2 linked regions of the Variovorax paradoxus genome follow. The protein of the gene in region 1 binds, or shares a complex with, the protein of each later gene. Links are inferred from orthologs where the notes say so. Each region holds a gene or a part of one and is shown in the gene's direction. Other genes may lie near its edges.

Region 1 (5,375 bases):
GTCTTCGAAGCGACGCGCCTCGGCCTGCTGTCTCATCCGGGCTGAGCACGGATGGTGTCGAAGCTGGTGTCGCTGCTTTCGTTGTTGCTGGCGCTGCTCCTGTCGGGCATCGCCACGACGGCCGCTGCGAGCGTGCCGGAACAGTCGATCGAACTGACGCAGGGCTCTGTGACGACCTCGGTCGACGGCGTCCGGCGCACCGAGCCGGTGGATCTGTCGTATCACTGGGACCGGCAGCACGAAGGCCGTCCGGGCTTCGCGACCTTCGACCTGCCGTTCACGCTCGAGGCCACCCCGGAAACGCCGTGGGGCATCTTCATTCCGCGCGTGGGCAACGTGTTCGAGGTGCAGCTCAACGACGCTTTGCTGCAGGTCTATGGCAACCTGGAGCGCGGCAACGAGGCCGACTACGCGAAGGCGCCGATCTACATACCCGTGCCGGGGCGCCTGCTGAAGCAGGGCGAGAACCATCTGCAGATCCGCCTGCGCGCCGACAGCGGGCGGCGTGCAGGCCTCTCGCACGTGACCATCGGCCCGGCTGCGCAGGTGCGGTCGGAAATGTTCGAGAGCGCCTATGCCTGGCGCTTCACGGGTTCGGTGCTGCTGGCGGCGTTCAGCCTGATCGTGGGCGGCATCGCCCTGGCGCTGTGGCTGACGCAGGTCGAGACGACCGCCAATGGCCGGCCGCGCCGGGAGGGCCTCTATTTCTGGGCCGCGCTGGCCGAGTTCTGCTGGGCCGTGCGGGTGGCCGACGGCGTCATCGCCGAGCCGCCGCTGAGCTGGGGCGTGTGGGGCGTGCTGATGGCCATCTGCTACGCGGGCTGGGTGGTCTCGGTGATGATGTTCGGCTGCCACATCGCCGGCTGGGGCAACGACCGCCGCTTCCGCTGGGTGCGCTGGCCGATGGCCGCCATCGTGGCCGGCACGGCGGTGTTCACCACGGTGGCCCTGCAGCGCGAGGAGCCGCTGTGGCTCACCGGCTGGCTCGCGGTGGAAATCGTGCTGGTCGTCGCGCTGGTGGGCGCCTTCGCGATCGCGACCGTTCGCAAGCCGAACACGGAGCAGCTGCTGGTGGCCGGCGCCGCGCTGGTGACGGTGGCCTTCGCCGCGCGCGACTGGCTGGTGATCCGCCTCAGTGACGCCTACGGCGAAACCACCTGGGTGCGCTATTCGTCGGTGTTCTTCGGCGTGGCCCTTTTGCTGATCGTGCTGCGGCGCTTTCACGCGGCGACGGTGCAGGCGCGCGGATCGGTGGCGGCGCTGGCCGAGCAGGTGGCCCAACGCGAACGCGAACTGGCCGCCACCTATGCCGAGCTGGAGGCCGCCGCGCGCGACCAGGCGCGCACCCATGAGCGCGAGCGCATCCTGCGCGACATGCATGACGGCGTGGGCTCGCACATCAGCTCGGCGATCCGGCAGCTGCAGTCGGGCCAGACCAGCCCGGGCGACCTGCTGCGCACGCTGCGCGATTCGCTGGACCAGCTCAAGCTGTCGATCGATTCCATCCACCTGCCGCCGGGCGACGTCGGCGCCTTGCTCGCGGCGCTGCGCTACCGGCTGGAGCCCCGGCTGGCGGCGGCCGGCATCGAATTCGAATGGGCGGTGGACGAGGTGGACACGGTGGCGCGGCTCGACGCCCAGACCATGCGGCAACTGCAGTTCCTGCTATTCGAGGCCATATCGAACGTGCTGCAGCACGCTCATGCCACCGTGCTGCGCCTGGAGGCCGACATGCGCGGCAAGACGGTGCAGGTGCGGGTGATCGACAACGGCCAGGGCTACGACGCCACGCAGGTGCCAAGGGCGCTGGCGGAGCGCGCCGGGGCCATCGGCGCCCGCCTGGCGGTCGAAAGCCGACCTGGCCGCACGGTCGTTCAGTTGGCTTTCGATTGAGGCGGGCGGCGGGGCGGGGATAATCCGCCCCCATGTCTGCCGTGTTCAATCAGCCCTCCCTGGCGCGTCGCATCGCGCCCATCTTCCAGGGCTTCGACGGCTTTCTGGCCTTTGCCGTGCTGCTGCTCGCATTCGCCGGATTGCTGACCATGTATTCGTCCGGTTACGACCATGGCACCCGTTTCGTCGACCACGGCCGCAACATGCTGCTGGCCGGCTTCATCATGTTCGTGGTGGCGCAGGTGCCGCCGCAGAAGCTCATGCTCGCGGCCGTGCCGCTCTATGCGATGGGGGTGGCGCTGCTGGTGGCGGTGGCGCTCTTCGGCATCACCAAGAAGGGCGCCCAGCGCTGGATCAACCTGGGCATGGTGATCCAGCCCAGCGAAATTTTGAAGATCGCGATGCCGCTGATGCTCGCGTGGTGGTTCCAGCGGCGCGAAGGCCAGTTGCGGCCGCTCGATTTCGTGGTGGCGACGGTGCTGCTGGCGGTGCCGGTCGGCCTCATCATGAAGCAGCCCGACCTGGGCACCTCGCTGCTGGTGCTGGCGGCGGGGCTGGCGGTGATCTTCTTCGCGGGGCTGCCCTGGAAGCTGATCGTGCCGCCGGTGGTGATCGGCGCGGTGGCCATCACGCTGATCGTGAGCTTCGAGTCGCGGCTGTGCGCCGACGGCGTCGACTGGCGCGTGCTGCACGACTACCAGAAGCAGCGCGTGTGCACGCTGCTCGACCCCAGCAAGGACCCGCTGGGCAAGGGTTTCCACATCATCCAGGGCATGATCGCCATCGGCTCGGGCGGCGTGGGCGGCAAGGGCTTCATGCAGGGCACGCAGACGCACCTCGAATTCATTCCCGAGCGCACCACCGACTTCATCTTCGCGGCCTATTCCGAGGAATTCGGCCTCATGGGCAACCTGATGCTGATTTCGGCCTTCATCCTGCTGATCTTCCGCGGGCTGGCCATCGCGACCAACGCCACCACGCTGTTCTCGCGCCTGCTGGCGGGGGCGGTGACGATGATCTTCTTCACCTACGCCTTCGTGAACATGGGCATGGTGAGCGGCATCCTGCCGGTGGTGGGCGTGCCGCTGCCCTTCATCAGCTATGGCGGCACGGCCATGGTGACGCTGGGGCTGGGGCTGGGGATCCTGATGTCGATCGCCCGGGCAAGGAAGCTGGCGCAGAACTAGCGCCGCAGTGCCCTTGAGGGCGGCGCGGAAGAGGGCTGCTGCCTAGAATGGCGGTCATGATCTCTCGCGAACCCACCATCGAGCGCCTCGCCACGGCGCAACAGCTCCTTCTCACGCCGTTCGGACTCGACGAATCGCACCTGAGCAAGGCCTTGGCCGAGATCACCGCGCACCGGGTGGACGACGCCGACCTGTACTTCCAGTACACCCGCAGCGAGGGCTGGAGCCTCGAAGAGGGCATCGTCAAGACCGGCAGCTTCAGCATCGACCAGGGCGTCGGCGTGCGCGCGGTCAGCGGCGAGAAAACCGCCTTTGCCTATTCCGACGACATTTCCGAAGCCTCGCTGCTCGACGCGGCGCGCACCGTGCGTTCGATTTCCTCCGCGGGCCGCACCGGCCGCGTGAAGACGGCGACCCGCAAGATCGCCTCCAGCCGCTCGCTCTACCAAGGCATCGATCCCATTTCCACGCTCGACAGCACCGCCAAGGTCAAGCTGCTCGAGAAGGTCGAGAAGCTGGCGCGTTCGCGCGACCCGCGCGTGGCGCAGGTCATGGCCGGCCTGGCCAGCGAATACGACGTGGTGCTGGTGGCACGCGCCGACGGCACGCTGGCCGCCGACGTGCGTCCGCTGGTGCGGCTCTCGGTCACGGTGATCGCCGAGCAGAACGGCCGCCGCGAAATCGGCTCCGGCGGCGGCGGCGGGCGCTTCGGCCTGGCTTACTTCTCCGACGAGCAGATCGCCGAGTACGTCGACCACGCCGTGAAGGCGGCCCTGACCAACCTCGACGCGCGCCCGGCCCCGGCCGGCGAGATGACCGTGGTGCTCGGCTCGGGCTGGCCCGGCATCCTGCTGCACGAAGCCATCGGCCACGGGCTGGAAGGCGACTTCAACCGCAAGGGGTCGAGCGCGTTCTCGGGCCGCATCGGCCAGCGCGTGGCGGCCAAGGGCGTGACGGTGCTCGACGACGGCACCATCGCCGACCGCCGCGGCTCGCTCAACGTGGACGACGAGGGCAACGCCAGCCAGCGCAACGTGCTGATCGAGGACGGCATCCTCAAGGGCTACATCCAGGACTCGATGAACGCGCGCCTCATGAAGGTCAAGCCCACCGGCAACGGCCGCCGCGAGAGCTATGCCCACGTGCCGATGCCGCGCATGACCAACACCTACATGCTCGGCGGCGACAAGGACCCGAAGGAAATCGTCGCGAGTATCAAGAAGGGCCTTTACGCCACCAACTTCGGCGGCGGGCAGGTCGACATCACGAGCGGCAAGTTCGTGTTCTCGGCCAGCGAAGCCTATTGGGTCGAGAACGGCAAGATCCAGTATCCGGTGAAGGGCGCGACCATCGTGGGCAACGGCCCGGACGCGCTCACCCGCGTGACCATGATCGGCAACGACATGGCGCTCGACTCCGGCGTGGGCACCTGCGGCAAGGAAGGCCAGAGCGTTCCCGTGGGCGTGGGCCAGCCGACCCTGCGCATCGACGGCCTGACAGTAGGTGGAACGGCTTAGGCCTTTTGTCACTTGCGGATTGTTTCCTTCGGTTGCTAAGCTGCGTTCCTTTTGCGAACGACAGAATTCAAGGAGCAACTCGATGGGGAGCAGGATCAATTCGCCCGCTGTGCTGTGGGCCGTGACCGCCTTGGTGGCGTTGGCTTCTGCCGGTTGCGCATCGCGCGGCGGTTCGGGCAGCCAGCCCGAGGCAGCGCCAGCAGCCGCAGCGGCGCCCGCCGCCCGCGGTGGTGCCAAGGCCGGCATGGACGCCCAGGGCAACGTGGTCGACTCGTCGAAGGTCGAGGCCGGCAGCGGCAAGACGGTCAAGGGCCTGAACGGCTACGAAGGCGAGATCACAGGCAACCCGGCGCGCAACAGCAAGTTCGCGCGGCTGCAGATCGGCATGAGCGCCAGGCAGGTCACCGACCTGGCCGGCCAGCCGACCGACCAGGGCGCCTACGTCACCGGCAAGGCTTTCATTCCGTTCTATTTCGGCAGTGACCGCCACCGCTTCGAAATGACTTACAAGGGCCAGGGCCGGCTGATTTTCGCGGGCGGCGGCATGGGCGATTTCTCCAGCGGCAACCTGATCTGGATCATCCACAACCCCAACGAATCGGGCTACCGGTAAGCCAAGCCGCTTGACCCGGTCTTTGCTTTCCGTGCTACATTTCGCCCACATGTCCGCCCTCCGCGCTTACTTTTTTGCCTACTTTTGGTTCCCGGTTTCCGGCGGACGAGAGGCGAGCGCGTAAAGCAAACGAACACCCTCCCAAAACCGCCGGTGGCTTCAAGC
Region 2 (5,365 bases), 750 kb from region 1 along the record:
CGCGCGTTTCCACATCGTGCAGCCCATCCGCGCGGGCATCGGCGCGGTGCTGTATCCGGTGCAATGGGTGGCGCTGAAGCCGGTTCAGGCCGTGCTCGGCGGCGGACGCTACTTCGAAGACCTGCAGGTCGCCCAGCGCAACGAGGAAGATGCTCGCAAGGCACTGATGATGCAGGCCGAGCGCGCGGCCCAGGCCGACACCTTGGCGCAGGACAACGCCCGCCTGCGCGAACTGCTCGAGCTGCGCCAGGCCACGACCACGCCGGGCCGCGCGGCCGAGGTGCTGTACGACGCGGCCGACCCCTACACCCGAAAGATCGTGATCGACCAGGGCATGACCCAGGGCGTGGTGGCCGGCTCGCCGGTGATCGACGCGCGCGGCGTGCTGGGCCAGGTCACGCAGGTGCTGCCCTTCACGAGCGAGGTCACGCTGGTGATCGACCGCGACCTGGCCATTCCCGTGCAGAACACCCGCACCGGCGTGCGCAGCGTGGCCTTCGGCGACGCCTCGGCCCACGGCGGCGGCCTGGAGCTGCGCTTCATGGCCGCCAATGCCGACCTGCAGGAAGGCGACCTGCTCTCCACCAGCGGCGTCGACGGCATCTACCCCACCGGCCTGCCGGTGGCGAAGATCGAACGCATCGAGCGCCGCGCCGATTCCGCCTTCGCCCGCATCTACTGCGTGCCGCTGGCCCATGTGACGGCCGCGCGCTACGTGCTGGTGCTCGAACCCACGGGCGCGCCGACCGCGCCGCCGCCAGCCCCGCCCGCCACCACCCAGCGCAAGCGGCCGGAAGGCAAGCCCGGCGCGGGCAAGAACGAAAAGAAGCCGGGAGAACGTCGATGATCAAGCGTCCCGGCCAGCAGCAGCTCCTGCTGCCCGTCAGCCCCTTCTTCATGTGGGCCAGCCTCGTGGCGGCGCTGCTCGTCAACATGGTGCCGATCGGCCGGGCCGTCTGGATGCCCGACCTGCTGGCGCTGGTGATCGTGTTCTGGGGCGTGCACCAGCCTTCGCGCGTGGGCATCGGCGCGGCCTTCGTCTTCGGGCTGTGCATGGACGTGCACCAGTCGTCGATGCTGGGCCAGCATGCGCTGTCCTACACCACGCTGGGCTTCTTCGCGATCACCATCCACCGGCGGCTGCTCTGGTATCCGGTGCTGTCGCAGGCGCTGCAGGTGCTGCCGCTTTTCGCGCTGTCGCAGGTGATCGAGGTCATCACGCGGATGATCGGCGGCGGTGTGTTTCCGGGCTGGACGGTGCTGATCTCGCCGGCCATCGAAGCTGCGCTCTGGCCCCTGGCCACGGCACTGTTACTGGCCCCGCAGCGCCGCACTCCGGAACCCGACGAGAACCGACCCCTCTAAGCCCAGCCAGCCGCATTTGCCATCGCACCTGCGCGCGCCTAAGCTCCCATCGCCATGACCGAAATCCGCAATGTCGCCGCCGATCTCGCGCGCTTCAAGCGCCGCGTGATCGTCATCGGGCTGGCGGTGCTGTTCGCCTTCGGGCTGCTGTGCGCGCGGCTGGTGTACCTGCAGGTCACGCGCCATGAAGACCTGGCCGAGCAGGCCGAGAGCAACCGCACGGCCGTGGTGCCGGTGGTGCCGAACCGGGGGCTGATCCTCGACCGCAACGGCATCGTGCTGGCCTCCAACTATTCGGCCTACACGCTGGAGATCACGCCCTCCAAGGTGGGTGACGTCGAGGAAACCATCGACAGCCTGACCCAGGTGCTCGAGATCTCGCCGCGTGACCGCCGCCGCTTCAAGCGCCTGCGCGAAGACTCGCGCAGCTTCGACTCCATTCCCATCCGAACCCGCCTGAGCGACGAGGAAGTCGCGCGCTTCGCGGCCCAGCGCTACCGCTTTCCGGGCGTGGAGATCAAGGCGCGCCTCTTTCGCAACTACCCGCAGGGCGAGCTGGCCTCGCACGTGCTCGGCTACATCGGCCGCATCAACCAGCGCGAGAAGACCGCGATGGAAGACTGGGACGAGGAAGAGCAGGCCAACTACAAGGGCACCGACTACATCGGCAAGCTCGGCATCGAGCAGAGCTACGAGAAGACGCTGCACGGCCAGACCGGTGTCGAGCAGATGGAAACCTCGGCCGGCGGGCGCGCCGTGCGGCGGCTGGCCAGCCATCCGGCCACGCCGGGCAACACCGTGATGCTGTCGCTCGACATCAAGCTGCAGAAGCTGGTGGAAGACATGTTCGGCGACCGCCGCGGCGCGGTGGTGGCCATCGACCCCAAGACCGGCGAGGTGCTGGCCTTCGTGAGCAAGCCCACCTTCGACCCCAACCTGTTCGTCGAAGGCATCGACAACGAAAGCTGGGCGGCGCTGACCGAATCCATCGACAAGCCGCTGCTGAACCGCGCGCTGCGCGGCACCTATCCGCCCGGCTCCACTTACAAGCCCTTCATGGCGCTGGCGGCGCTGCAGACCGGCAAGCGCGGCCCCAGCGTGGTGGTGAACGACCCCGGCTACTTCAACTTCGGCGGCCACCGCTTCGGCAGCCCCGAAGGCAACCTCGGCGGCGTCGACATGCGCCGCGCGATCCAGCTGTCGAGCAACATCTATTTCTACTCGCTGGCCAACGAGATGGGCGTGGACCTGATCCACGACTCCATGAAGCCGCTGGGCTTCGGCCAGATCACCGGCATCGACCTGGGCGGCGAAGTGCGCGGCGTGCTGCCGAGCACCGAGTGGAAGCGCAACGCCTACAAGCGCCCCGAGGCCAAGAAATGGTATGCGGGCGAGACGATCTCGCTGGGCATCGGGCAGGGCTACAACAACTTCACGATGCTGCAGCTGGCGCAGGCCACGGCCATCGTGGCGGACGGCGGCCTCAAGCACAAGCCGCACCTCGTGCTGGCCACGCGCAACACCGTGAGCGGGCAGGTGGTGCCGATGCCGCAGCCGCCGGCGGAAAACCTCGGCTACACGGCGTCAGCCATTTCTGTGATCCGCGAGGGCCTGACCAGCGTGGTCACCAGCGGTACGGCGCGCGGCGTGTTCGCGGGCGCGGCCTACCAGGCGGCCGGCAAGACCGGCACGGCGCAGGCCGTGACGCAGGCCCAGAACACCAAGTACAACGCCCGCGCGCTCGAAGAGCACCAGCGGGACCACGCCTTGTTCATGGGTTTCGCGCCGGTGAACGACCCGAAGATCGCGATTGCCGTGATCGTCGAGAACGCCGGCTGGGGCGCGGGCGCCGCGGCGCCCATCGCGCGCCGGGTGTTCGACTACTGGCTTGCCGACCAGTACCCGAGCGAGGCCGACATGGCCGCCATCAAGATCGGCAAGGCGACCGCGCCGATCGGCAAGCCGCGCGTGGCGAGCGAGGTGGCGTGGCCGGCTGCTGCGGCGCCGACGCCTGCTACTGCGCCGTAATGTCTTGCTCCCTCTCCCCTTGGAGAGAGGGTTGGGGTGAGGGTGAGCGGCGGTGAAGACAGCGCGATGTTGGGAGGCCGTCTGCCCTCACCCTGGCCCTCTCCCGGAGGGAGAGGGGACAACACCACTCAAACTACCGTGCCGCTGACTTCCCCGAGCCCGATCCTCACAGCGCCAACGCGCTCGCAATAGCCGCGAATCACCAGCGTGTCCCCGTCTTCCAGGAACGTGCGCTTCTCGCCGTTCGGCAGCGTGATCGGCTGCTTGCCGCCCAGCGTCAGCTCGATCAGCGAGCCGGCTTCGTCGGGCTTCGGCCCCGACAGCGTGCCCGAGCCCAGCAGGTCGCCCGGCTGCAGGTTGCAGCCGTTCACCGTGTGGTGCGCGATGAGCTGCGCGGCGGTCCAGTAGGCGGCTTCGGTCGTGTTGCCGCGCGTCAGGCGCACGGGCGCAACGCCTTCGGCGCGCATCTTCGCGGTCTGCAGCAGCACTTCGAGCGTGATGTCGAGCGCGCCGCGTTCGCGGTTGGCGGGCGAGTCGAGGTAGGGCAGCGGCTGCGGGTCTCCGGCGGGCCGTTCGAACTTCGCGCGGAACGGCGCCAGTGCCTCGGTCGTCACGATCCACGGCGACAGCGTGCTCGCGAAATTCTTCGAGAGGAAGGGGCCGAGCGGCTGGTATTCCCAGGCCTGCAGGTCGCGCGCCGACCAGTCGTTGAGCAGCGTCACGCCGAACAGGTGGTCTTCGGCCTCGCCGATGGCAATCGGCTCGCCCAGGGCATTGCCCTGGCCGACCAGGAAGCCCAGCTCCAGCTCGTAGTCCAGCCGCTTCGACGGGCCGAAGCTCGGCTCCGCGGCATCGGGCGCCTTGGTCTGGCCCTGCGGGCGCTTGAAGGTCTGGCCGCTCACGACGATGGACGAGGCCCGGCCGTGGTAGCCGATGGGCACCCACTTGTAGTTGGGCATCAGCGGCTGGTCGGGACGGAACAGCTTGCCGATGGTGGTCGCGTGATGGATGCCGGTGTAGAAGTCGGTGTAGTCGCCGATGCGGCAGGGCACCGTCATCTCGGCCTTGGCCTGCGCCAGCAGCGCCTTCGACCACGCGGCCTGCTTGTCGCTGCCTTCGGCCAGGCCGGCCGAGATGGCCGCGCGCAGGGCCTGGCGGTCCTTCACGCTGGCGTTCATCAGCACGTTCATGTCGTCGGTGTCGACGAGGCCGGTGGCGCGCAGGTCCAGCACCTGGTCGCCGATGGCGACGCCGATGCGGAAGGCTTCGCTGCTGCCCGCGGCGCGGAAGCGGCCGAACGGCAGGTTCTGGATCGGGAAGTCGTTGCCGGCCTCGTTGGCCGAGTCGACCCAGCTGCGCAGCTTGGGGTCATGGGTGGCGTTCAGTGCGGTCATGGATATCTTTCTTTGAATCTGTTCAGTCTGCCGACATGCCGGCCTTCTTGGCGACGTCGCCCAGGCGCTTGTATTCGGTGTCGCTCAGCTTCGCGAGCTCCTGCGGCGTCGAGCCGCGCGGCGAGAAGCCGGCCTGTGCCAGCTTGGCCTTCACGTCGGGCATGGCGAGCGCTTCCACGAAGGCTTCGTTCAGCGCCTTGACCACCGGTGCCGGCAGGTTGGCCGGGCCGTACACGCCGAACCACGGCTCCAGCGCGTAGCCCTTCAGGCCCGCTTCGGCCATGGTCGGCACGTCGGGCAGCGAGGGCGAACGGGTCGGGCCCGCCACCGCCAGCGCGCGCAGCTTGCCGGCCTGGATATGCGGCAGCGAGGCCGGCAGGTTGTCGAACATCACGCCGATGTTGTTGCCCAGCATGTCGGTGATGGCCGGGCCGCTGCCCTTGTAGGCCACGTGCACGAGGTCGGTGCCGGTCATCTGCGCGAACATCACGCCGGCCAGGTTCATCGAGGTGCCGGCGCCAGCGGTGGCGTAGGGCAGGCCGGGGTTCTTCTTGGCAGCGGCGATCAGGTCGGGCACG

What was found. Proteins that work in one complex are often made in the same cells at the same time.
Region 2: the proteins of rodA (region 1) and mrdA are in contact, whole or in part, in a crystal structure (PDB 6PL5), measured with the Thermus thermophilus proteins. The link is inferred for Variovorax paradoxus from one-to-one orthologs. Residues at the interface, in WP_223903423.1 of Thermus thermophilus: Phe161, Val165, Phe168, Val169, Leu172, Pro198, Tyr199, Glu202, Tyr211, Arg212, Asp213, Gln220, Val221, Gln223, Ser224, Ile226, Ala227, Ile228, Gly229, Ser230, Gly266, Phe267, Val270, Leu274, Tyr277, Gly278, Leu281, Phe285, Leu289, Arg297; in WP_223903432.1 of Thermus thermophilus: Arg4, Ile5, His6, Leu8, Ala9, Phe12, Ala15, Leu16, Leu19, Gly20, Arg22, Ala23, Trp24, Leu26, Gln27, Val28, Tyr31, Tyr34, Leu36, Leu43, Thr45, Asp47, Lys156, Gln157, Gly158, Ser160, Val184, Leu201, Glu202.

Annotation. Positions count from the first base shown.
Region 1 is NZ_CP091716.1:1,565,536-1,570,910, forward strand. Bases 1,116-4,002 are described here. They hold rodA (rod shape-determining protein RodA), read left to right. Parts: upstream 1,116-1,925; coding sequence 1,926-3,080; downstream 3,081-4,002. Other genes in these bases: L3V85_RS07410 (sensor histidine kinase), read left to right, coding at 1,116-1,893; tldD (metalloprotease TldD), read left to right, coding at 3,137-4,002. Also shown: L3V85_RS07405 (response regulator transcription factor), read left to right, coding at 1-45; more of L3V85_RS07410, read left to right, coding at 52-1,115; more of tldD, read left to right, coding at 4,003-4,597; L3V85_RS07425 (hypothetical protein), read left to right, coding at 4,680-5,210. UniProt on the Escherichia coli protein: Peptidoglycan polymerase that is essential for cell wall elongation. Also required for the maintenance of the rod cell shape. Functions probably in conjunction with the penicillin-binding protein 2 (mrdA).
Region 2 is NZ_CP091716.1:815,078-820,442, forward strand. Bases 1,030-3,906 are described here. They hold mrdA (penicillin-binding protein 2), read left to right. Parts: upstream 1,030-1,419; coding sequence 1,420-3,393; downstream 3,394-3,906. Other genes in these bases: mreD (rod shape-determining protein MreD), read left to right, coding at 1,030-1,365; fahA (fumarylacetoacetase), read right to left, coding at 3,522-3,906. Also shown: rod shape-determining protein MreC, read left to right, coding at 1-847; more of mreD, read left to right, coding at 844-1,029; more of fahA, read right to left, coding at 3,907-4,787; L3V85_RS04090 (Bug family tripartite tricarboxylate transporter substrate binding protein), read right to left, coding at 4,810-5,365. UniProt on the Escherichia coli protein: Catalyzes cross-linking of the peptidoglycan cell wall. Responsible for the determination of the rod shape of the cell. Is probably required for lateral peptidoglycan synthesis and maintenance of the correct diameter during lateral and centripetal growth.